3 regions of the Metasolibacillus sp. FSL H7-0170 genome follow, and region 3 is predicted to be linked to each of the others. Evidence: riboswitches for the same ligand, from Rfam matches in the RefSeq annotation. Region 3 holds a riboswitch; each other region holds the start of a gene.

Region 1 (7,965 bases), 1.0 Mb from region 3:
GCTGTCCAAAATGCCGTGCATAGCGGGCATTTTGGACAGTAGCGATGATGTTTCACAAAATGTTGATTCCTATAAAGTGAACCTTCAATCAGTGGGGGCTTTGCCCCCCACTGATTGGTGATAGAGGAACACAAGCTAGAATCTTCGCATCCTGCGAAAACGCTTGTGTGACCAACATCGTGTTGGCCTCATTCTTAGTTTTTACAGGCTGTTTGATCCCCCACTTAAACATCCTGTTTTTATCTGCTGTTTTGAAGTGGGGGTATTACAGCCTGCTTCTGCGGTTACTCGTCGCAAACAAATTTGTTAATACGCGATAAACAGAGAACGCCTCTTTTAAAAATGGGATGAACATTGACTTTAGCAGCGTTATCCTTCAGTAAAAGGGAAGCGATGAAAACATCGATTTCAATGCGCTGGCAAAACAAAATGGACTTTTCGGACAACTCCTTACTTATTTATACTTTCGCCTTTTACTTTTTACAACATTTTTCGGCTTAGTGACAGTTTCTTTTACCTGCTCCTCTGCTACAATTGCCTCTTCCTCAAATTGTTGCGGGATATTGTCCAATTGATTGACTAAATGCAAGCCTCTTCTTTCCGCTTCCTTCTCTATATGAGCTAGCGTTTCCTTTAATACTTGCACACGTGCATATAATTTATCATTTCCAGGTATTAAAACCCAAGGAGCTCGCTTGCTATCAGTTTTAGCGAATATATCATCTGCGGCTGCTGTGTAATCTTTAAATTTTTCTCGATTGCGCCAATCCTCATCTGTTAGCTTCCAAGCTTTATAAGGATCCTCTGCCCGTTCAGTAAAACGTTTTAACTGTTCATCCTCATCGATATGTAGCCAAAACTTAATAACGATATATTCACCGTCCGTTAGGAGCTTCTCGAAGTTATTTATTTCTTCATATGCCCTACTCCACTCGTCTTTTGTAGCAAAGCCTTCTAGGCGCTCAACAAGCACCCGCCCATACCAGGAACGGTCAAATATCGCAATTTGCCCATGCTGTGGTAATTTACGCCAAAAACGATGTAAATAATTATAACGTAGCTCATGTGGCTGAGGAGCAGAAATTGGATGCACGACTAATCCTCGAGGGTCTATACGCTCTGTTAATCGCTTAATTGCGCCACCTTTGCCAGCAGCATCCATTCCTTCAAATACAAAAATTAAGCCGATTTTATTATTAAATAAAAACTGTTGTGCATTGAGCATTTCATATTGCAGCACTTTAAGTTTCTTTTTATACATTTTTTTATCCATGCTTAATGTTAAATCTAAATCGCTTAACTTTTTCAATTTTCCCACTCCTTAATCAGTAAATTATTATTATTCTATCCTATTTAGAACGACAAGCATATAGGTAAGCGGTGGAAGTATTTAAAAAACTATAAAAAATAGTCAGTGTCCAAAGTGCCAACTACTGTATGATATTTTGGACGTCTATCCTGTCTTTTAGTTGTGGGAGCGAAATAAAAGATATATAATTTTTTACGGAAAGGGGAGGGCTATATGGCTCGAACTACATTTTTGTTCAGCTCTACAATTTTAACAATACTTTTTACAATACATACATTTTGGCGTCATTTATTCGGGTTTTCAACATTGGACAGCATCAATCGTTTACCCCTATTATTTTCTCCCGCTAGTTATGTTTATTTATATTGGCTAGCTGTTTTTATAGGATTAATAATATACTCTCTACGCAAACGCCATCAAACTTCTATACAACTGTCATTGCTTCTATTAGCTTATATTTTTCTCATTAGCTTTTTCGTCAGTTGGCATGCGGAGCATCATATTATCGCGCTTTTACTATTAATGATACAGCTTCTTTCGCTCTTTATGCTTTATCGGACATATTCCTTAAAGAGGAAGCCGCGCCAAGGGCGTGTAGCAATCTCATTATTTTTTGGCTGGATGCTATTTTTAACATATGTCTTTTTCTCATATACGATGGTTTATAATAATTGGCATGGCTTAGGGTTAAGTAATGCTTTATGGGCTGTTATTTTATTAACTATCGGGGCTGCAATGGCACTTCATTTTCGTTATCGTTATTTTGATAGGCTACTACCTTCCATATTTATTTGGGGCTATTTAGGTATTGCATGGCATAATGGGTTTGAAGAGCTATTTGTAACAGCTGCGGCGCTATTTTTAAGCGCTGTGCTCGTTGCCTCTCTTATTTTTTCGAAAAGCAAGAATAATTAATGCTGTAAAAAAATCAATTACACCTCGGTATAATTGATTTTTTCAAGCTGTTTAGCCGTCCAGTGACAAAGACTGAATTCCTCTTTATCAGCAGATGTTTGAACACCTGCTGAAATGAGCTTAACAAAGGTATTATCTCGCCAGCTGTAGGGTTTGGAAACTTCTATATCTGTCGCCTTGTTATCGGTATAAAAAACATGTGCTCCTACGGTTACTCGTCGCAAAAAACATTGGTCCTAGATGTTAATTATGTGGTTAGCATAGAGGGAGCTTCTTAATGTTTTCAACAAAACAGCAAAGAGCTGTATGATAAGCGGTTTATTCATACGCTTTTCATACAGCCCCTATTTCTTTAATCTTCTAGCTCTGTTAAAATTATTGGTTTATTCTTTGTCACAATAATAGAATGCTCAATTTGTGCAACAAGTGATTTATCTGGAGTAATAAATGTCCAACCATCACCTGCTTCAACGATATGCTCTGCCTTCGCTGAGATAAAAGGCTCAACAGCAAGCACCATACCCTCTGTCATAATTGTTGAATCCCACGCATCATAGTAATTTAAAATATGGTCAGGTGCTTCGTGCAGTGAACGCCCTAAACCATGTCCTGTTAAATTCATAATGACTGTTAGCCCATTTGCATTGGCCTCACGCTCAACCGCTTTTCCGATTTGATTCAATTTTGAACCTGCTTTTACTTTCGTCATTGCACGTTCAAAAGCAGATTTTGCTACAGTACACAATTTTTCCTTATCGGCATAGCCTTCACCAACAACGAAAGAGATGCCTGTATCTGCAAAATAGCCGTTGTAGGAGCCTGATACATCAATATTGACTAAATCGCCCTCTTGAATTACTTTATCACCAGGGATACCATGTGCAACCTCGTGATTCACACTAATGCAAGTATACCCCGGAAAATCATACTCTCCTTTAGGTCCAGACAGCGCACCTGCCTCCTCAAACATGCGTCCAGCTATTTCATCTAGTTCTTTTGTTGTAACACCTGGCTTCGTAGCAGATTTCATCGCCTCACGGATTTCCGCGACGATACGACCAATCTTTTTAAACGCATCTAATTCTTCTTGAGTAGTTACAATCATCTTAAACGCCCTTCCTTTAAAGAAAATCTTTAATTACTATACCACAAATGTACAAATAAATTGTATAATGGACTTCCATTAACAAAATTATAAATTTTCCGAAAATTACAATAATTAAGCATTTACTCAAACGCATGAGGTGATGCAATGACAAGCTTAGCTATTTATTTAGTATTATTTATCATCCCTATTTTCATTTTAACATCTATCATTGTTAAGTTATTACTTAATAATTTTAAAATGACAGAAACAAGGTTATTAGGTATTGCGTTACTAAGTTTTTGCTTTGTATTATTGGGAGGCTTTTTACGTTATACCTCCTCATTTCAATACGTCCCATTTTATATATCGATAGTAATGGGTTTGGGTATTTTAGTTTTCCTTTCTACTCTTTTGCATTTAATGTATGTATTACTAGTGAAATATTGCCACCTTCAAACAAGTTGGTTAATCGATATTCTTTTTTACATGCCCGTATTATTTCACGTAATTGCCCTTTCTTTAGGCTTTCATTTATCTGCTGATATTTTTTATAAGCAAGGTCTTTGGATTTATCAAAGTATGTATGCGGATAAACGACGTATTAAAGCATTATTAAAAGAAACGCTTTAGGAGGCAACCGTGCTAAGTCGGTATTTTGGTCGTTTTTGGTATTGCTTATTCAAATCAATTATGCCAAGGCGTAAAATTTAAAATAAGCATAAAGCTAATTTTTCATTGTACTGAGGAGAAGCTCGATTTTTGAGACAGCCCTTTCTTCTTTGCTAAAATCATCAATTATAAATGGTTTGATTAGGAGGGTTTTTTATGAATAGGCTTTCCATATATTCAATAATTCTTGCAGTTTTAGGCATGCTATTTTTTATTCTTTCAAGTGTGTCAGTAGGGTGGAATAGAAGTATAGCTACGCCTGGAGGACCACCGCCTCTTACTACTTGGGAGGTAACCTTGTTTTATATATTTTGTGGCGTAGGACTGCTTTGTTTTATCTTGAGCTTTGTAGTGGGGGTTTTAGGCTTCAAAATGAAAACAGGGAGTAGATTATTAAGATATATAGGTCTTCTATTAGTCCCAATTATCCTAATTTGCTCAATATCCTTTGGACTGCTTATTGCTATAGCTCTTGGCTGAAAATTTCATTCATTTTCATCAACTACCAAAGGGAGTTGTCCGAAAAGTCTATTTTATTTTGACACCGCATTGAAATCGATGTTTTCATCGCTTCCCTTTTACTGAAGGATAGCGCAGCTAAAACCAATGTCCATCCCATTTTTAAAAGAGGCGTTTTCTGTTTATCGCGTATTAACAAATTTGTTTGCGACGAGTAACCGCAGAAGCAGGCTGTAAGACCCCCACTTCAAAACAGCAGATAAAAACAGGATGTTTAAGTGGGGGATCAAACAGCCTGTAAAAACTAAGAATGAGGCCAACACGATGTTGGTCACACAAGCGTTTTCGCAGGATGCGAAGATCCTAGCTTGTGTTCCTCTATCACCAATCAGTGGGGGGCAAAGCCCCCACTAATTGAAGGTTCACTTTATATGAATCAACATTTTGTGAAACATCATCGCTACTGTCCAAAATGCCCGCTATGCACGGCTTTTTGGACAGCCTCCCTAACTCTATATCAAATATTCGCTAAAATGCTTGTACCTATCGCTTCGCTTTCGGTACAAAGTGGTCGTCTCAAAATGATTTTTCAGATAACCTCTTGATATTTTACTTTATGCTACCTTTAATAATCTTGGCGCAGTTGAAAACAATAAAGAGCCTACAATTATTGTTAAAATAGCAGACGGAATCATATGTGTTGCATTATAAATAATTGAGTAAATCCATGGGTTTTGGTCTCCTGCATATTGAGAGAAGAACACAACACCTGATAACACATGCGTAATAAACGAAAGAGTAGCACCGAGCAAAACGCCTATCGTCATATATTGTGTAATCGCTTTTTTATTTTTTTCATGAAGCGCATTTAATAGTGGCTTGCGCATTACTGCTGCCAAACCAACTACCGTTGAGGCTAGCCCAAAATCTAAAACGGCCTGAAACCAATGCAAAATATAGCCGCCCATCATCGCACTGATTATACCCTCAAGAAATCCTGTTGCCATACCAGCAAGTACACCATGTCTAAACGCTACTAATACAATTGGTAGCATGCCAAAGCTTATTGAGCCGCCCTGTGGAAGACTAAATGCCAGCTTGCCTAAAATAAAGCTAAGTCCTGCCATAATCGCGATTTCCATTAAAATTACTAAATTTTTATTGTTCATAACAAGTCTCCTTTCTTTTGTTCATTGGAACCAAGAGGAAGAATAGAAAACAAAAAAGCAATGTTAGGACAGAGCCTAACATCGCTTAGAAGTCGGTTTCTATCCACATCCCTACGCAAGCTTTAACTTACAGGTTCAAAGAGTCAGTACAACGAGTGTACAATCTCAGCCGACTTAATCGGCTCCCCTTGTGGTCATATGATGATTTATTTGTTAGAACAGTTTCATTGTACTGAATATCGCTTTGTATTTCAATACGTTTTAGTGGATTACTGAAAGTAGTTAACTAATGCATATCTAGTTATTCAGCTACTGGCTTTTTCAATAAGCCAACAATAAGCGCTGTGACAATGGAACCTACTATTACTGCTAGCAAGTATAGGATTGGGTTTCCTTCAACAACAGGGAAAACGAATACACCACCATGTGGCGCAGGAAGTCCAATACCAAATATCATCGTTAATGCCCCTGCTACTGCTGCACCTATAATTGAAGCTGGAATCACTCGGACTGGGTCTGCTGCTGCAAATGGAATTGCGCCCTCTGTAATGAAAGATGCGCCCATAATATAGCATGTTTTCCCTGCATCTCTTTCCCTTTTGGAAAATTTGCGTTTGAAAAATGTTGTCGCAAGTGCTAAACCTAATGGTGGCACCATACCCCCTGCCATTACTGCTGCATGTGGTGCAAAATTTCCCGCATCAATCATAGCGATACCGAATGTAAAGGCCGCTTTATTAATCGGTCCACCCATATCAACTGCCATCATACCACCGAGCAATAAACCAAGCATAACTAAGTTTCCTGTCCCGAGGCTAGATAACCACGATGTAATTGCCTCATTTACCCCTTTTACAGGCTCAATTATAATGTACATCATAATAAGTCCTGTAAATAAAATGCCAAATAGAGGATAAAGCAGTACAGGCTTAATTCCTTCTAGTGACGTAGGCAATTTATCAAATACTTTTTTCAGACCAAGCACTAAATAACCCGCTAAAAACCCTGCAATCAAACCACCTAAAAAACCTGCCCCACCTGTTGCTGCCATGAAGCCACCAACCATCCCCGGTGCAAAGCCTGGTCGGTCTGCAATACTCATCGCGATAAATGCCGCTAATACTGGAATCATTAAACCAAATGCATTACCACCACCGATTGTGTTCAATGCTTCGGCAATTGGATGATAAGAAGGATCTGTCGGGTCAAATGCTTTAATTCCAAACATAAACGATATTGCGATTAAAATACCGCCACCAACAACAAACGGAAGCATATTTGATACACCATTCATTAAGTGCTTGTAAAAGCCTGAGCGCTTCTCCTTTTCTGTTCCTTCCTGTTTTCCTGTTGCTGTATGAATAGGTGCATCTTGCTCTAACGCACGCTCAATTAACTGCTGCGTTTTTCGAATGCCATCTGCTACTGGCACTTGAATCACATGCTTCCCAGCAAAGCGTGCCATCTCAACCTGTTTATCTGCCGCTACAATAATAGTCGTCGCTTCCGCAATCTCCTCTGCCGTTAGCGCATTTTTCACACCTGTTGAGCCATTCGTTTCAACTTTAATATCCACACCCATTTCAGCAGCCTTTGTTTTAAGTGCATCAGCAGCCATATACGTATGAGCAATACCTGTTGGGCACGCAGTTACAGCTAAAATTTTTGCCCCGGGTGAAGCTACTGACTTTGCTGACACTATTGGTTGTTCTTCATCCTCATGATCCTGACTATCAATAAGTGCTAAAATTTCATCCTCTGATTGTGCCTTCAATAACTGCTCACGGAATGCCGCATCCATTAATAACATCGATAAGCGCGATAATGTTTCTAAATGCGTATTGTTCGCCCCCTCTGAGGCAGCTATCATAAAAAACAAATGACTTGGCTGACCGTCTAATGCCTCAAAATCAACACCCGCCTGTGAGCGTCCAAAAGCGAGTGCTGGCGTGCGCACTGCGTTTGTTTTAGCATGTGGTATCGCCACCCCTTCCCCGATACCTGTCGTACTTTGTGCTTCGCGTGTTAAAATAGCTTCTTTAAAGGCTTTAGCATCTACTAATCTATTAGCCACATCTAATTTCGATACTAGCTCATCAATCACCGCCTCTTTAGATGTTGAAGCTAAATTTAAAATCATCGTATCTTTTTTCAACAGCTCAGTAATCCTCATCCTTCTCTCCCCCTTATACGTGAATTAATTGAATTTGCGGCAGTAGCTCCTCTACTTCTGCTTGCGTACATAGCTCTAATGAAAAGGCCGTAGCACTACCAGAAGCCACCCCATACCGAAATGCCTGCTGCACATCTCCCATGCGAAAATAACAACTCAAAAACCCTGCCACGACAGAGTCGCC
Region 2 (7,965 bases), 1.3 Mb from region 3:
ACGCACAGCAAATGTTAAAATTTCTGTTTCAGATACTTCCACCGCTTCTTTCTGTGTAGCAAAATCTTTAAATTTCCCTGTGCCTAATAAGAGGCGTGAATTAAATTGATATGGTCCGATATGTAGCATGATTATCCTCCTCCTACAAATTGTACAATTTCGATATGGTCATCTGCTTTAATTTCCTTGCTGTCACGTTCCGCAGGCTGTAAGATTTCCGCGTTTACTTCAACAATGGCAAGCTCTTTATTGAGCTGTAAATGTTCTAGTAATTGGACAACAGTTGTAATAGATTGTGGTACTTCCATATTGTGACCGTTGACGTATAAGCGCAAAATGCACACCTCCTTTAAATCGTAAAGCGTTGCAATGAAAAAGGCGCTAACCGTTGCTTTGCTACGCTATCACCCAATAAGAATTGACTAAACAAAAGCCCAGTAATGGCACTTAATAAAATACCGTTGCGATAATGTCCTGTGCATATAAATAAATTGCTATATTGCGTAGTACCCATAATTGGAAGTCCGTCTATTGTTTGTGGCCGCACACCACACCAAGTTTCGACAATCTCAGCCTTCGTTAGTGATGGCATCATATGAATAGCTCGGGATAATAAAGAATAAATGCCACCGACAGTTACTGCATCATCTTCTAGCAGAGGATAGCTCGTAGCACCAATCAATAAACGATTATTGTGCTTTGGTACGATATAACAGCCATCTGTTGAAAAAATGGTTGCCTTCGGTAGCTGTGCCGCTTTTACCATTAAGCATTCCCCTTTTACTGGGTGCACCGGGCAAGTAATATGAAGTTTGGCTGCAAGCTTCGCTGTCCAGGCACCCGCAGTCAAAACAGCTTGCTGAACAGCGTAGTGCTTAGAGGCTGTCTGGATATGTGTAACTTGTTGTTGCTCTTTCTCTATCGCAATAACTTCCTCTTCAATTATATTTGCGCCAAGCTTCTGTACAGCGAGTGCTAAAGCCTTTGTTAAATTTCTTGCATTTACTTGATGGTCCTCGTATATATGGAAGCCCTCTGTAATAGAATGACCCAATAAAGGTTCGCATTGCTGTAACTCTGTTTGATTTAGCCATTGTACAGAGGTAGGGTGGTCCCGATATAAAAATTGATACTGCTGCTGCAAATTTACTCTAACTTCCTCAGCAGCTGCAATTTTAATTAGCCCGGAAGGTAATAAACCAACTTCTTGCCCAGTTAAATGTAATAGCTCCTCGGCGAGTGATTTGTGTAGCTCTCGACTTTCCAGCGCTAAATGATAAAGGGGCGAAGGGGTGTGAAATTCATTTTGACCACCAAGCATACCCCCAGCAGCGAGTGATGCTGTCGTTGTTTTTTCTGTATGGAAAATCGTCACAGGCTGTTGCTGTTTTAATAATTGATAGGCGATAGATAATCCAATAACCCCACCACCGATAATCGTAAAGCCTTGACACTTCATAAATTGCTCCCCTTAGTTAAAAAACATTGATATTGCGGCATAGCCCTGTGCGCCGACCTGCATCACTTGTTGTGCATTGCTGCTTGTTATACCACCGAGTGCAAGCACGGGTATTTTGACAGTACGGCATGTTTCAGCAAGTGCCTGAAGCCCTAGCGCTGGTACACTTGGTTTACAGGTTGTTGGAAAGACAGGAGAAAAGTATAAATAATGCATACCTCTTTCAGCACTTTGTAACGCTTCAGCCTTTGTATGCGTAGATTGCCCACATATAAAAGGATGCTGTGTCACATTTACAGCCTGATTTGCTGCAAAATGACAGCCAAGTAAGTCGTATTTGTAAGCGAGCTCCACATATGTATGAATGATTAATTGCTTTGCACTTATACCAGCCTGTAAAAGTGCGGCAATTGCGTTATCGATTTCAGTAAGTGAGAGCTGCTTTTCGCGAATAATAATGGCATCAACACGAGTAGCGACATCCTTTATTTGGTCAATTGTTTGTGGTGTAAAGCCTTGACCACTCGTAATAGCATGAATCATTTTAGTTTCCTCCAATAAAAAAACGTTACTTCTCCCATAGGAAAAGTAACGCTTACTTAAAAAATCGTAACAAATAATAGGCGACCACTTTCCTACGCTAGTATCAACTAGATCAGGTTCCAGGAATCCCAAAGTTTACTTTGATCTCAGCCGTTCACAACGGCACCTCCAGTGGATGGCTATGCAATTAGTTAACAATATAGCATATGTTTTCTAGAATGTCACGATGGAATTATCAGTTAATTCATTACTATTGAAATGTGTGATTCTTGATAGCCCGTGCTTATACGAGGAAATGATTGAAAAGGGAATAAAATTAGCTCAAAAATATGATGCAGAATATAAATATATTGAATGCTACCTTGATGATTTTGAGGAAATCAATCATCGTTTAAAAAGCAGAGAAAAGATGCTCAGTCAAATTAGTGAAATTCGTTCGAAGGAAGGCTTTTATGCTACGCTTAACAGTGCAAAAAAGCCAATCGATTTCAAATGTTTAGTAGTTGATACAAGTCAGCCGATAGAAAGATATATAGAAAATGTCATTCGTTATATTAAATTTCGTATGCCAAGGGGAATTAAATGGAATTAAAGTAATTTATCCCTAAGACGCTTACGGTTAAGTGGGAGCTCCACTGCGCATAAAAGCCCAATTGGTTCAACTAACAATCAGTGAGGATGAGGAAAACCCCCGCTGATTAAATTTTCTCTTTATACGATAATCATGGTTGTGAGATTATAAATGTGGATGAAAAATTACATAAAAAGCTATTAGATTTTTTCAAAGAATGGAGGCATCAATCAAAACCATGATGAAGGCGAAAAGGCGAGGAATAATACGAAAACTGAAGCTTTTAATTATTGGGCTACTAGTTGCTGCGCTGTTCTCAGGCATTATCTTTCCATATTCAATTTTTAGTGTATATCCGACTGTCGCAGTAGAGACTAATGAAATGCGTCAGCAGAAATATAAGGAGGATTTAGCGGTTTTGCAATCGCTATATGAGGAAAAAGCGCTGCAACCAGATTATGTTGTGTCTTATTCGATTTCCTTATTGGCATTGTATGAGATGAGCTGGCTGACAGATTTCAATAGACCTATGAAACGTGCGCAGTGGGGACAAATTTTAACAAATGTTCAATCTGCCAAAAATGCTCTTATTCATTTAGGTTTTCAAGAGTCGATGCTTTCAACTGAGGCGAAAATGTATTTAGAACAAATGGTCGATTTATTAATGCACATGGAGGAAACAGTAGCTTATCATATAAATAAGCAGGGTACTTATTCGCGCAAACGTATAAATATTGCGATTAGCAATTTACAAAATGATATCGCCTTTTCATTAGGGCTCTATACTCGTTTTTGGCAAGAATATTATAATGATAAATAGGACTAAGTGATTGGGTGAGGAGCAACTATTTTACTAATTTTAATGTTTATTTTACAATGATAGTAGATTTACATAGGAATGGGGAGCAGCTATGGTAAAAGAAAAATTATTTTCTCGTGAAATAAAATTTTGGAAAAGTTTAATATTTAAAATGATTTTAGCTGTAGGGCTAAGTTTATTTATTAGCTCACATATTTCACAATTTATTAGTTTACAAGTTAGTAAAGTAATTGAATTAGATGGTATTGCGGGCGTTGTAATTAATACATTCATTTCATTATTTATCGGAACAGTAATTATTGCGCTATGTACACGCTATATTATTTTAAAGCGAATGAATCGAGTACTAAAGGCAATGGCACAGGCAGCTGATGGTGATTTAACAGTACGTATTGACGATAAATACAAAGATGAAATAGGGCAATTGTCAACAGAGTTTAATCATATGCTAGAGCAAATCGGAACAGTGATTGAAAAAGCAAATAAAGCCTCGACAGATGTAACAGCTTATACTCGAGAGTTTGCGGCGATTACAGAGCAAAGTAGCACATCTGTCGAAACGATTTCTAACTCTATTCAAAGTATGGTCGTTGGCGCAGCGGGGCAGTTAGAGCAGATGCAAAAATTATCAGAATCATCGGATTTAATTAGCAAAGAAATGGGTCAGGTATCCTCTGTCGTCCAAGATGTAGCAGATGTAGCGGCTGAAACGAACCAAAAAGCAGATTTAGGAATAGAGCTAATTGAGCAAACCATTGAAAAGATGAATACAATTAAGAAGTCTGTGAATGAATCGACAGAAGTTGTCAATGCATTAGGCGAGAAATCGAAGGAAATTAGTTCGATTTTAGCGTTAATCACAAGCATTACAGATCAAACTAACTTATTAGCTTTAAATGCTTCAATTGAGGCAGCACGTGCTGGAGATGCCGGAAAAGGGTTTGCAGTTGTCGCAGATGAAGTAAGAAAATTAGCAGAGGAATCGGGTAGAGCAGCTGATGATATTCGTACATTAGTTGATGATATTTTAAGCCAAACATCCAGCGCAGTAACAGCAATTAATAGTGGTACAAAGTATGTGGAAGAAGGGCGAGCATCGGTTGAACAAACTGGGGAAGCCTTTAAAAATATCGTAGAATATGTAGCTAATATTAGTACACGTACAAATGATGTAACAGACATTGTGCGTACAGTAAATAATAAAACAAATGAAACGAGCCATGTAGCGAACGATATTGCGGAAATTGCAAATGGTATTACGCTAAGCTTACATAATATTATGCGTTCTGCTGAACAACAAACAGCAGCTAATGAGGAAATTGCAAGCTCTGCAAATGTATTGGAAACGATGGCGAATGACTTACAGTCGGAGATTAGTCAGTTTAAGGTGCAATCGTAATAAAGGATGGCGTCTGAAAAGCTATTTTGAAACGGTCTCTTTGCAACGAGTCAATGTTTTATGTGTCGAAAGTGAAGCAGCAGGTACAAAAATGTTTAGCAAATATTTAGTATAAAAGCTTAGGCTGTCCGAAAAGGAATACTTTTCGGACAGCCTTTTTGGTAATTTAGTAAAAGCTTACTCCACCTATAGACGATGGATAATCAATGGAATTATTATGCATAAAAAATTTTCCGTTTATTATTTTAAAATATTTTATTGAATAGAGAGGGTAATGATTTTTATTTTCTGCATAAGAGAAAGAAGTTGTGTATTAAGTGATATTGTAGAGAATTTTTGATTGTTTATCAGAGTGGGGAATTTAAGTTCTTTATTTTTCTAATAAAAAAATTATATTTATAAAAATAAAAATTGAATAAAAATTTAGAATATTCATTGAAATATTCTATTAACAATGGTAGCATTTAGTTTGAATTCCTTAAAAATAATAGGGAAGTAAAAATGGAGGTATACTAATGGGAAAATTGAAAGGATTACTATTTTTGGTATTAATGCTACTTTCCATAATTCTTGTTGCTTGTAATAGTGACGATGTGGAAAATAGCGAAGTTAATACAGATGCAAATACTTCGGGTGAGCAAACAGAAGCGGTTACTGGTGGCGACCTAGTATTGGCGACACTATCAGATGCGGCAAATCTTGACCCACATTTATCAACAGACGTGCCATCTGCCTCCGTGTTGTCCAATATTACAGAAGGACTTGTAAAGAAAAATCAAAACGATGAAATTGTAGGGAGTCTAGCGGAAAGCTGGGAAGCAATTGATGATGTAACTTGGGAGTTTAAGCTTGTAGAAGGTGTTAAATTCCATGATGGGGAAGATTTTAATGCGGAAGTTGTAAAGAAAAACTTTGAACGTTTATTAGATCCAGAGATTGCAGCACCACGTGCGTTTTTATTTGAATCTATTAAAGAAGTTGAAGTTGTTGATGAATATGTAGTGCGCATTCATACGCATTATCCATTCGCTCCACTTATTAACCACTTGAATCATCCAGTAGGTGTAATGATTTCACCGGCACAAATTGACGCAGATTATGAGTCGATGGCTGCTGGTAATAGCCCGGGGCAATTAGTAAATATGGAAGGGCCAGTTGGTACAGGCTTTATGAAGTTTGATTACTGGACAGCAGGGGCGGAAATCAAGCTTGTTAATAACACAGAATATTGGGGGCAAAAGGCATTTGTCGATTCTGTAACAATTAAAGTTATTCCAGAAAGTGCGACACGTGTTGCGGAGCTAGAAACAGGAAATGCGCATATTATCGAACCAATTCAACCGAATGAAGTGGCACTTGTTGAATCTTCTCCGAACAGTGTAGATGTTGCACCAGGTTCGTCTTTGTCATATGTTGGATTCAATGTAGAAAAAGAGCCGTTTAATGATGTTCGAGTACGTCAAGCAATTTCGATGTTAGTTGATCAACAAATGATTATTGATGGTATTTATGATGGCTTTGGGGAGGCAGCAATCGGTCCTTTAGCGCCAAATGTATTTGGCTATGATTCTACTTTACAGCCGTTAACATACAATCTTGAAAAAGCGCAACAATTGCTGACAGAAGCAGGATTTGCAGATGGTTTTAAAACAACAATCTGGACGAATGACAATCCACAGCGTCAGAACATTGCGATTATGCTGCAAGAAGAGTTAAGAAAAGTTAATATTGATGCTGCTATAGAAGTTGTGGAATGGGGAGCATATTTAGCAAAAACAGGCGCAGGTGAGCATGATATGTTTATTTTAGGCTTATCTAACCCAGTTGGAGATGCGGATTACTTCCTAACACAATTATTCCACTCTAAAAATAAGGGAGACCCGGGTAACCGTACTTTCTATGAAAATGCAGAAATTGATTCACTATTAGATCAAGCGCGCGAAGAAATTGATACAACAAAACGTTTAGCGTTATATAAAGAGTTGCAAGAGCGCTTAATCGAAGAAGCTCCAATGGTTTATGTGCACCACCAAGCCTATTTATCTGGCGTGAGTGAACAAATTGAAGGCTATTGGATTAACGATTCTGGTCACCATAAATTACAAAATGTGAAGTTCGTAAAATAAAACGAAAAGCGCATGAAATCAAAGTGTTTGAATTTGATTTCATGCGTTTTTTATTTAGCCACAAATTAATGACTTGTAGAGAAGAAAAACCTTATTTATTAGGTCTAAAGTACTAATTCGCTCATAAACAAGTGACTTTCGCTCGTAAAGTAGGAGAACTCGCTCGTAAAATCCACAAATTCGCTCATAAAATGCAGAGAGGGGAAGCGCGCCGCTTCCCCTCAACCCATATTAAAATAGCAGGTGCTTTTCGATATAAGCTTTAACTTCTGTTATCGGCATACGGATTTGGTCCATGCTGTCGCGGTGGCGTACTGTTACTTGGCCATCTTCTTTAGAGTCGAAGTCGTATGTGATGCAGAAAGGTGTGCCGATTTCATCTTGGCGGCGGTAGCGTTTACCGATTGATTGGGATTCATCGAAATCCACAGGGAATGCTTTGCGTAAGTTTGCCCATACTTCGCCTGCTTCCTCTGATAGTTTTTTCGATAATGGTAAAACAGCCGCTTTGAATGGTGCTAGAGCAGGGTGGAAGCGTAGAACTGTACGCTTATCATCACCTTCTAGCTGCTCCTCATCGTAAGCGTCACATAGGAATGCTAGTGTTACACGGTCAGCGCCTAATGATGGCTCGATGCAGTATGGCACATAACGTTCATTCGTTACAGGGTCGATATATGTGAAGTCCTCACCAGAGTGCTCCATATGCTGTTTTAAATCGTAGTCTGTACGGTCAGCCACACCCCATAGCTCGCCCCAGCCAAATGGGAAGCGGAATTCGATGTCTGTCGTTGCGTTTGAATAGTGAGAAAGCTCATCTGCTTCATGGTCGCGTAGACGCATAGATTCCTCTTTCATGCCAAGGTTTAGGAGCCAGTTTTTGCAAAACTCTTTCCAATAAGCATGCCATTCTAGGTCTTCACCTGGCTTGCAGAAAAATTCTAGCTCCATTTGCTCGAATTCGCGTGTACGGAATGTGAAGTTACCCGGTGTAATTTCATTACGGAATGATTTGCCGACTTGCGCGATACCGAATGGTGTACGTTT
Region 3 (7,965 bases):
ATATATTTTTGCTTGCTTTAGCAATGTTTTCGGTACTTGGAATGTTGCTGTGACCACACCCGGTAGTCGACCAATTTCGACGCCACCTGTTAAGGTAATACGATTTTTCACCTCATCGCTAGATAAATCTAGTAAGGCTGCTGCCCGTTCCACCGCATTATCCGTTGCAATATTTAGATTGACGCCCGTTCCAACAACCGAAATAGGCAATGCCTCCTCTAGCTGCTTTAATCCATATTCCTCTGCTAGCTCTCGTGCTAAGCGCTTTTCCTCTTTCGTGAATGGCTTTGCAGTATATGGTAAATCCTCCTCATTCGCTAAAATAATTGGCCCGTCGATAGCTACCTTTTTTAGCACGCTTACTTGTAATTGTACAATGCCGGCAACATCTGTCGTATGTCCCGCCATTTCACCATCGCCCTGCATTGCATGCATATCACCGATATAAACACCGCCACCCTCCACTTTTACAGGGCAAATAATAGTAGCTCCTTGACGTACGCGGCTAATGTCCATATGGCCATCGGTTTTATGTGAGACTAATTCCTCCTCAGTTAAAATAAACTCATGTGGTGCACCGATTAATGCCGCACCAAAATCACCCGCATTATGTGAATCAGGTAGCGCTTTTGAAGGCACTGTGCCTAACTGCCCTAAAAATGGGCGCATTCTTGCTAACACGCCAACTAAATCAGAAGGCGCTAAACTTACGACAGGATTTTGCTTCGAGTTTTCAGGTATTCGCATATAATGATTAGCATCTAACGCAATTTTTCGCGCACCGTCCTTGCCCACTGTCACACCTAATTGTTCATTATGGTGAAAAGCCATCGTATAGCCATTTGTGATAGCAAATGGCGCAGTTGCTGTATCACAAATTGCACAGCGAATTGCCTGTGGTCCGATTCCTTGAACCTTCGTTTGTGGATGTAGCTTGCCGCAGCCAGGGCATTTTACTTTCACAAATGGGTCACCTATGAAACGGTCTGGCAGTGCTTCATCCGTACCAGATGCAGTCGCAATGGACGTTACTTGAATTGATTTAATTTTAATAACAAGTGCATCTCCAACTTCAGCACCCTCTATGTATACCGGTTTTGTTACTTCATGCCCGCCTCGTATTTCAGGTGTTAGCATTGGTCCCCAGCAGCCAGGTGCTGTGTTGGCAATAATTGTCCCGCCATTTCGGAGCGGACCAAGCATCGGCTTATTTGGATCTAATACACCATTCGTAAACTCATTGACAAAAAGCGTTTCTACTGCTTTAATCGTTTCGTTATTCTCATGTTCGATTGGTTGTTCATTCGTCATTAAAGCCACCATCCTTTTATACTTTATATTACTAGTTTAACTAGTGATATATTGGAGTACAAGCATTTACGTGAATTTAGAAACTTTTGTGTGTTAAGCGACTTTTTATATGTCTATATTGACAAGTTGCAGCAAAAGATAACAAGCTAGTTGAACGGTGCATTAATATTATATTCTCAATACTAATCTAGAGATTATTTTATATTAATAATCCTTATCACAATGAGCTGTTTATTTTGTTTTAAAGGAAAGTAACTGTAAGCGGCCACTTGACAAACAATTATGTCTATGATTAGCTAGATACAATCAAATATTCAAATTACTAGGGGAGCATAATTTTGCTGAGAGAGACAAGTCTTGACCCTTTGAACCTGATCTAGGTCGTACTAGCGTAGGGAAGTAATGGTGAAATATGTGCATATATTTTGTTATATACATTAACCCATTCCTTATACTACAGGAATGGGTTTTTTGTGCCTAGTATACACATGTACTCTCAGGTGCAAATTCCGAGTTTCCATGACAAAAATAAGGGTTATCTAAAAAGAAAGGGGCTGAATCTAGAGAGTTCTGAAGACAAGACACAGATTTGAGGAACACAAATCTCACAGAAGGCTAGGTATGATTAGGTGAGCTTGCCAAACAAAACAAAGCTCTTTCTGTTTAATTGAACCACCGTATACAAATTCATACGTAAGTTTGAGAGGTAAGGAGTTCATCGCTCCCCCTACTCAATTATATTTTAGTAATGACAAAGGAGAGTAAATTCAATGACATTTTCTGATCGTTTATTTAAAAAAGTGCAGCCTGTATGGAATAGTTATTTAGAACATCCTTTTGTAAAGGGGATTGGGGAAGGGACTCTTGATAAGGAAAAATTCATACATTATATGAAGCAGGACTATGTGTATTTAATAGAGTACTCTAGAGTTTTCGCAATTGGGAGTGCCAAAGCCAATGATTTAAAAACAATGACTATTTTTGCAAATTTATTGCATGGAACAATGAATTTTGAAATGGATTTACACCGTGAGTATGCAGCGAAATTTGGGATTTCCAACGAAGAATTAGAAAATACAGAGCCATCTGCTACAATGACAGCGTATACAAGCTATATGCTTAGCCAAGCACAGTTAGGCGGAGTAGAGAATACGATTGCAGCAGTATTAGCATGTGCATGGAGTTACAATTGGATTGGTAAAAAATTAGCTGAATGGCCAAATTCTTTAGAGCATGAACTCTATGGAAACTGGGTTAAAATGTATTCTTCTGACGGGTTTACTAAAATTGCTGAAGATTGCATCGATTTAATCAATGAGATTGCACAAGGAAAGCCAGAAGATGAACTGAATAAACTAGAAGAAATATTTGTGAAAACAAGTTACTTTGAATATATGTTCTGGGATATGGCTGAAAACATTTCAATGTGGCCAGTAAAAGAATTAGCAAAAATTTAATATTGATTTGGTGTAAATAATAATCGAATGGACAGGAAAAGAATAATTAAATAGAATCTGACCACTAGAGAGGGTGTATTACTACTTACAAACTAGTACATCCTAGTAGAAAGAAGCGGTTCATGAAAATAAATTGATAGATTTCAGACCACTTCTTTTCGCAAGTGGTTTCTCTATTACAAAAAAGGCGGGAATGTTGTGACAAATAATATCGAGAGATTGATGCTTCAAGTAGAAAATCGCAAACAAGAATTGATTGATTTGGTTACTACACTTATAAAGTTTGAAACACCCGCACCACCTGCAAGAAATACAAAAAATATTCAACAATTTATCGCAAATTATTTAAAAAATCTTAATTTTGAAATTGATATATGGGATGTGTATCCAGATGACCCCAATGTCGTTGGGGTGAAAAAAGGAACGGAACCTGAATTATATAGCAGTTTAATTATTAATGGGCATGTTGATGTAGCTGAAATACGAGATGACGAACAATGGTTAACGAATCCTTTTGATCCAATAGTAACTGAAGAGGCTATTATAGGTAGGGGCGTAGCTGATATGAAAGGAGGAATTGCAGGGGCCCTATTTGCATTAAAACTTTTACATGAGGCAAAATTTGAGGTGAAGGGCGATCTCATTTTCCAATCTGTCATCGGAGAAGAAGTCGGAGAGGCTGGTACACTTCAATGTTGTGAGCGAGGATATAAAGCCGACTTTGCGCTTGTTGTTGATACGAGTGATTTACATATACAAGGTCAAGGCGGGGTAATCACGGGTTGGATTACGATAAAAAGTGCTAAAACATTTCATGATGCTATGAGACGAAATATGATTCACGCAGGTGGCGGACTATTGCAAGCAAGTGCCATTGAAAAAATGATGAAAATAATAGAAGGATTGCAAGATTTAGAGCGCCATTGGGCGGTTACTAAGCAATATGAAGGATTTCCACCTGGTACAAATACAATCAACCCTGCTGTTATTGAAGGTGGAAGACAGCCCGCTTTTATAGCTGACGAATGTAAACTATGGATTACTGTTCACTACTACCCTAATGAAACTTATGAAGAGGTATCTAGAGAGATTGAGGAACATATACTTTCTGTTGCAAAGTCGGATCCATGGCTAAGGCACTATCCGCCGACATTCGTGTGGGGAGGAAGTTCGATGATTGAAGACAAAGGCGAAATTTTCCCTTCACTAGAAGTTGATCCGAATCATCCAGCTGTTCAATTATTGTCCTCCTCTCACCAAATGAACCATGGAAAAGAAGCTACGATTGATGTATCTCCTTCCGTTACTGATGGTGGATGGTTTGGCGACGCAGGTATCCCAGCTGCCATTTATGGACCAGGCGATTTTCAAAATGCTCATGCAGTAAATGAATCTTGCTCCATCGATCAACTTATTGCTTTTACGAAAACGATGATTCATTTTGTTTACGAATGGACAAACACCAAGAAAAAGTGACAGAAATGGAGGTTTATCTTGGTATCAACATAAGTTAAAGGGGAACGCGGAAATCAATTGAACAAGAAGGATGAAAGACTTTATGAGTATGGATAAAAAGCATGATTATGTACTGCAGTTTAAAGATGTATCATTTTATTATGATCAGCCACACTATATTTTAAATAAGTTAAATTTTCAAGTAAATAAAGGTGAGTTTGTCAGTATTGTTGGGGCAAGTGGAACAGGTAAATCAACTATATTTAGACTACTTGTGGGACTGGAACAACCAACAGAAGGCTCTATTTTTCTAAATGGTTATGAAGAAACGAATCGTCTAGGTAAAGTAGGCTATATGCCACAAAAAGATTTACTTATTCCTTGGCGAAAGATAGCGGAAAATGTTGCTTTACCACTCGAAGGAAAAAATAAGAAATACGATAAACAATTAGTTTTAAATAGATTAAAAGATTTCGGATTAGAGCATGTTTACAATAAATATCCCCATGAACTATCAGGAGGGATGAGACAGCGTGCGTCATTTTTACGTGCTATATTAACTGGTTCAGATTTACTTCTATTGGATGAACCCTTCTCAGCCCTTGATGCGATGACAAAGCTGTATATGCAGGAGTGGCTGTTAGAACAATGGAATCAAACTAAATCATCGATTGTTTTTATTACGCATGATATTTCAGAGGCATTATTTTTATCGGACAAGGTTTTTGTCATTAGTGAAACACCAATTCATACGATTGAAGAAATCAATGTTCCATTAAAAAGACCGAGAAGCAGACAACAATTAGATGAGCCTTCATTGATTAATTTGAAAAATGAACTAATCGATTATTTTAAAATGAAGGTGACCTAATGAAAAGATATATGTATTCTGCCATATTACTTTCCACAACACTTGTAGTTTGGGAGGTCGTTGCAAGACTTGTTCATGTTTCATTTATTCTCCCATCACCCTCCCAGGTTATTATCAAATTGTGGGAGTTGAAAGACGTATTATTGCAATCCCATCTTCCAGCTACATTTGCAGTTATTAGCATAGGCCTGTCTATCTCTCTTGTGTTGGGGGTTGCAATAGCTATAGCCATGCATTATTCAAAGGTTTTAGAGCAATCTCTCTATCCTTTACTGATTACTTCTCAAACGATTCCAATTATCGCGTTAGCACCTATTTTTGTTCTATGGTTTGGTTATACAATTTGGAGCAAGGTTGTTGTGACGATTTTGATAACCTTCTTTCCGATTACGATAGGCATGTTTGATGGTTTACGTTCTACAGAGAAGGACTTAAAAGAATTGCTTCAAACATTTGGGTTAACAAAAAGTCAAATTTTTTTTAAGTTAGAAGTCCCCTCTGCCTTACCATCGTTTTTTTCAGGATTAAAAGTTGCGGTACCGATGAGTGTTATTGGAGCAGCAATTGGTGAGTGGTTAGGAGCACAATCAGGATTAGGGTATTTTAGTAGAAGAATGATGACTCAATTTGATGGAGCAGGTGTTTTTGCACCAATTGTTATTTTATCGTTCATCGGTATTGCATTATTTATTGTTGTTTTAATTATAGAAAAATCTTTTTTGAAATGGAGAAAAAATTAATGATGAAAAAACGGTTAAGTATCGTTATAAGTATGATGCTTGTATTTATCCTCGCAGCTTGTCAGAGTGAAGGTAGCAATGAGAAAGAGCAAAATAAAAATCATAAAATTACAATGATGTTAGACTGGTATCCAAATGCGGTACATAGTTATTTATACGTTGCAAAAGAAAAAGGATATTTTGAAGAAGAAGGGTTAGATGTCGAATTTCAATTTCCGGCAAACCCAACAGACCCACTATCTCTTGCAGCAGCTGGTAAAGTAACGATGGGAATGTATTATCAACCGGATGTCATTCAAGCAGTAGCAAATGAAGGGATACCTGTAAAAGCAGTTGCAGCAGTCGTTCGTTCACCATTAAATCATGTTGTATTTCGTGCAAATCAACCGATTGAAAATCCACTAGAATTAGAAGGAAAAAAAGTTGGTTATCCAGGAATTCCATTGAATGAAACAATTATCAAAACCATTGTAGAAAACAGTGGAGGAAGCTATGAAAACGTAGACATGGTTAACGTTGAATTCGAACTAGGTTCATCATTAATATCCAAAAAGGTTGATGCCGTTGTTGGGGCATACGTAAACCATGAAGTACCGCAATTGAAAAGCGAAGGTCATGATGTTGGATACATGAATCCAGTAGATTATGGAGTGCCAAGCTATTATGAATTAGTCGCCGTTACGAGTGAAAAAACATGGGAAAAAGAACAAAAAGAAATTGAAGCGTTTTGGCGTGCAGCTAGAAAAGGATTCGATTTTATGGAAAAGAACAGTGAAGAAGCATTACAAATTCTCCTCGACCAACAGGATGAAGCGAATTTCCCTTTAAATAAAGAAGTTGAAACGGAAAGCATTAATATTTTATTACCTAAAATGAAGAGTGAATCTGGGTTCGCAACTCAAGAAAAATCGTCTTGGGAAGAAACAGCCAAATGGTTAAAAGACTATGGATTAATTGAAGAAGTGCCAAATATGGATGAGTTAATTGTTAATATTTTACCTTAATTCACCAATTGGCAATCTGCAGTTTTCTTTGGGGGTAAGACAGCCCAATATTTATCTTGATTGGGCAAATTCCTTTTTTGTACCGAAAGCAACGTGACAGGTATAGAATACTTCCATCTCTATAATTGACAAGTTGAATGCTTCTTTTTCGATTTATTCAGTGGATGTACAAACACTGTGAGTTCAATTTTCAAAAAGTAAGCTATAAAGCTCCGTGTTTCTCTTGTTTTCAAATAACCCTCTGCGAATTCTTTGAAAAAGCAGACCCAACAACGTCCAGGGGCTGTCTAAAAAGAGGGTTTTGTCTAGAAATCGCATGTGAATGAGGACTTTTGCTACTTCTCTTTCATTTTGGAGAAGCACCGCTAAACCCTATGTTTCTAGCATTTTCAAAGAAAGCTCTCTATTTTAGAGGAGCAAACATTTTGCCAAAACACCATCATAAGCGTCCAAAATGCCGGCTATGCACGGCTTTTTGGACGCCCCCTTGGCATCCCTCATTTAACTCTTCCAATAATATAGTAATACTAAAAATTCACTTCCCTGTCATTATCACCTATACTAAAAGAAGAAATGGATTGCTGAAAGAGGTGTTTGTATGGAACAACCATGCATTTTAATTATAGATGATGAGGCTGATTTACGAAGTTTACTAACAACTACCCTACAAAAGGAAGGCTTTTCAAATATTATTACTGCAAGCTCTGTCACAGAAGGCTGGAATATGTTTGAGCAGCATTCACCGAGTATTGCATTAGTCGATATTATGCTACCTGATGGAGAAGGCTATGATTTATGTAAAAAAATGCGTGAGGTATCGCATATACCTATTTTATTTTTATCTGCGAAATCAGATGAAATTGATAAACTACTCGGACTTGCAATTGGCGGAGATGATTATATTACAAAGCCATTTAGCCCAAAGGAGGTTGCATATCGCGTCAAGGCACAGTTGCGTCGCGCAGGCTACCAGACACAAGCTGAAGCACCAACAACTAGTGTCGGTCCTTTCACCATTAATACGGATGAAACTGAAGTATACAAGGCTGGAACTGTACTTGATTTAACGGCTAAGGAAGTTGGCTTAATGGCTTGCTTTTTACGCAATCCAAATCGTATTTTGAGTA

Evidence for each region. A riboswitch is a leader RNA that binds a small molecule or an ion and turns the genes downstream of it on or off. The one in region 3 is predicted to bind thiamine pyrophosphate.
Region 1: another riboswitch for thiamine pyrophosphate. It lies ahead of thiT (energy-coupled thiamine transporter ThiT); the one in region 3 lies ahead of tenA (thiaminase II).
Region 2: another riboswitch for thiamine pyrophosphate. It lies ahead of MHH70_RS04560 (thiamine phosphate synthase); the one in region 3 lies ahead of tenA (thiaminase II).

What each region holds. Positions count from the first base shown of each region.
Region 1 is NZ_CP151964.1:3,234,161-3,242,125, reverse strand. It holds gene MHH70_RS15110 (polyphosphate kinase) at 455-1,273, opposite strand; gene MHH70_RS15105 (hypothetical protein) at 1,523-2,224, shown strand; gene MHH70_RS15100 (hypothetical protein) at 2,242-2,448, opposite strand; gene map (type I methionyl aminopeptidase) at 2,577-3,329, opposite strand; gene MHH70_RS15090 (hypothetical protein) at 3,477-3,941, shown strand; gene thiT (energy-coupled thiamine transporter ThiT) at 5,054-5,608, opposite strand; TPP riboswitch at 5,700-5,807, opposite strand; gene MHH70_RS15080 (fructose-specific PTS transporter subunit EIIC) at 5,910-7,781, opposite strand; gene pfkB (1-phosphofructokinase) at 7,795-7,965, opposite strand, start outside.
Region 2 is NZ_CP151964.1:949,169-957,133, reverse strand. It holds gene MHH70_RS04575 (thiazole synthase) at 1-129, opposite strand, end outside; gene thiS (sulfur carrier protein ThiS) at 132-344, opposite strand; gene thiO (glycine oxidase ThiO) at 350-1,459, opposite strand; gene MHH70_RS04560 (thiamine phosphate synthase) at 1,472-2,002, opposite strand; TPP riboswitch at 2,075-2,182, opposite strand; gene MHH70_RS04555 (hypothetical protein) at 2,229-2,594, shown strand; gene MHH70_RS04550 (hypothetical protein) at 2,812-3,393, shown strand; gene MHH70_RS04545 (methyl-accepting chemotaxis protein) at 3,485-4,792, shown strand; gene MHH70_RS04540 (glutathione ABC transporter substrate-binding protein) at 5,308-6,918, shown strand; gene MHH70_RS04535 (glycine--tRNA ligase) at 7,150-7,965, opposite strand, start outside.
Region 3 is NZ_CP151964.1:2,205,057-2,213,021, forward strand. It holds gene MHH70_RS10170 (acetamidase/formamidase family protein) at 1-1,311, opposite strand, end outside; TPP riboswitch at 1,626-1,726, shown strand; gene tenA (thiaminase II) at 2,082-2,768, shown strand; gene MHH70_RS10180 (acetylornithine deacetylase) at 2,967-4,244, shown strand; gene MHH70_RS10185 (ABC transporter ATP-binding protein) at 4,333-5,094, shown strand; gene MHH70_RS10190 (ABC transporter permease) at 5,094-5,834, shown strand; gene MHH70_RS10195 (ABC transporter substrate-binding protein) at 5,837-6,838, shown strand; gene MHH70_RS10200 (response regulator transcription factor) at 7,437-7,965, shown strand, end outside.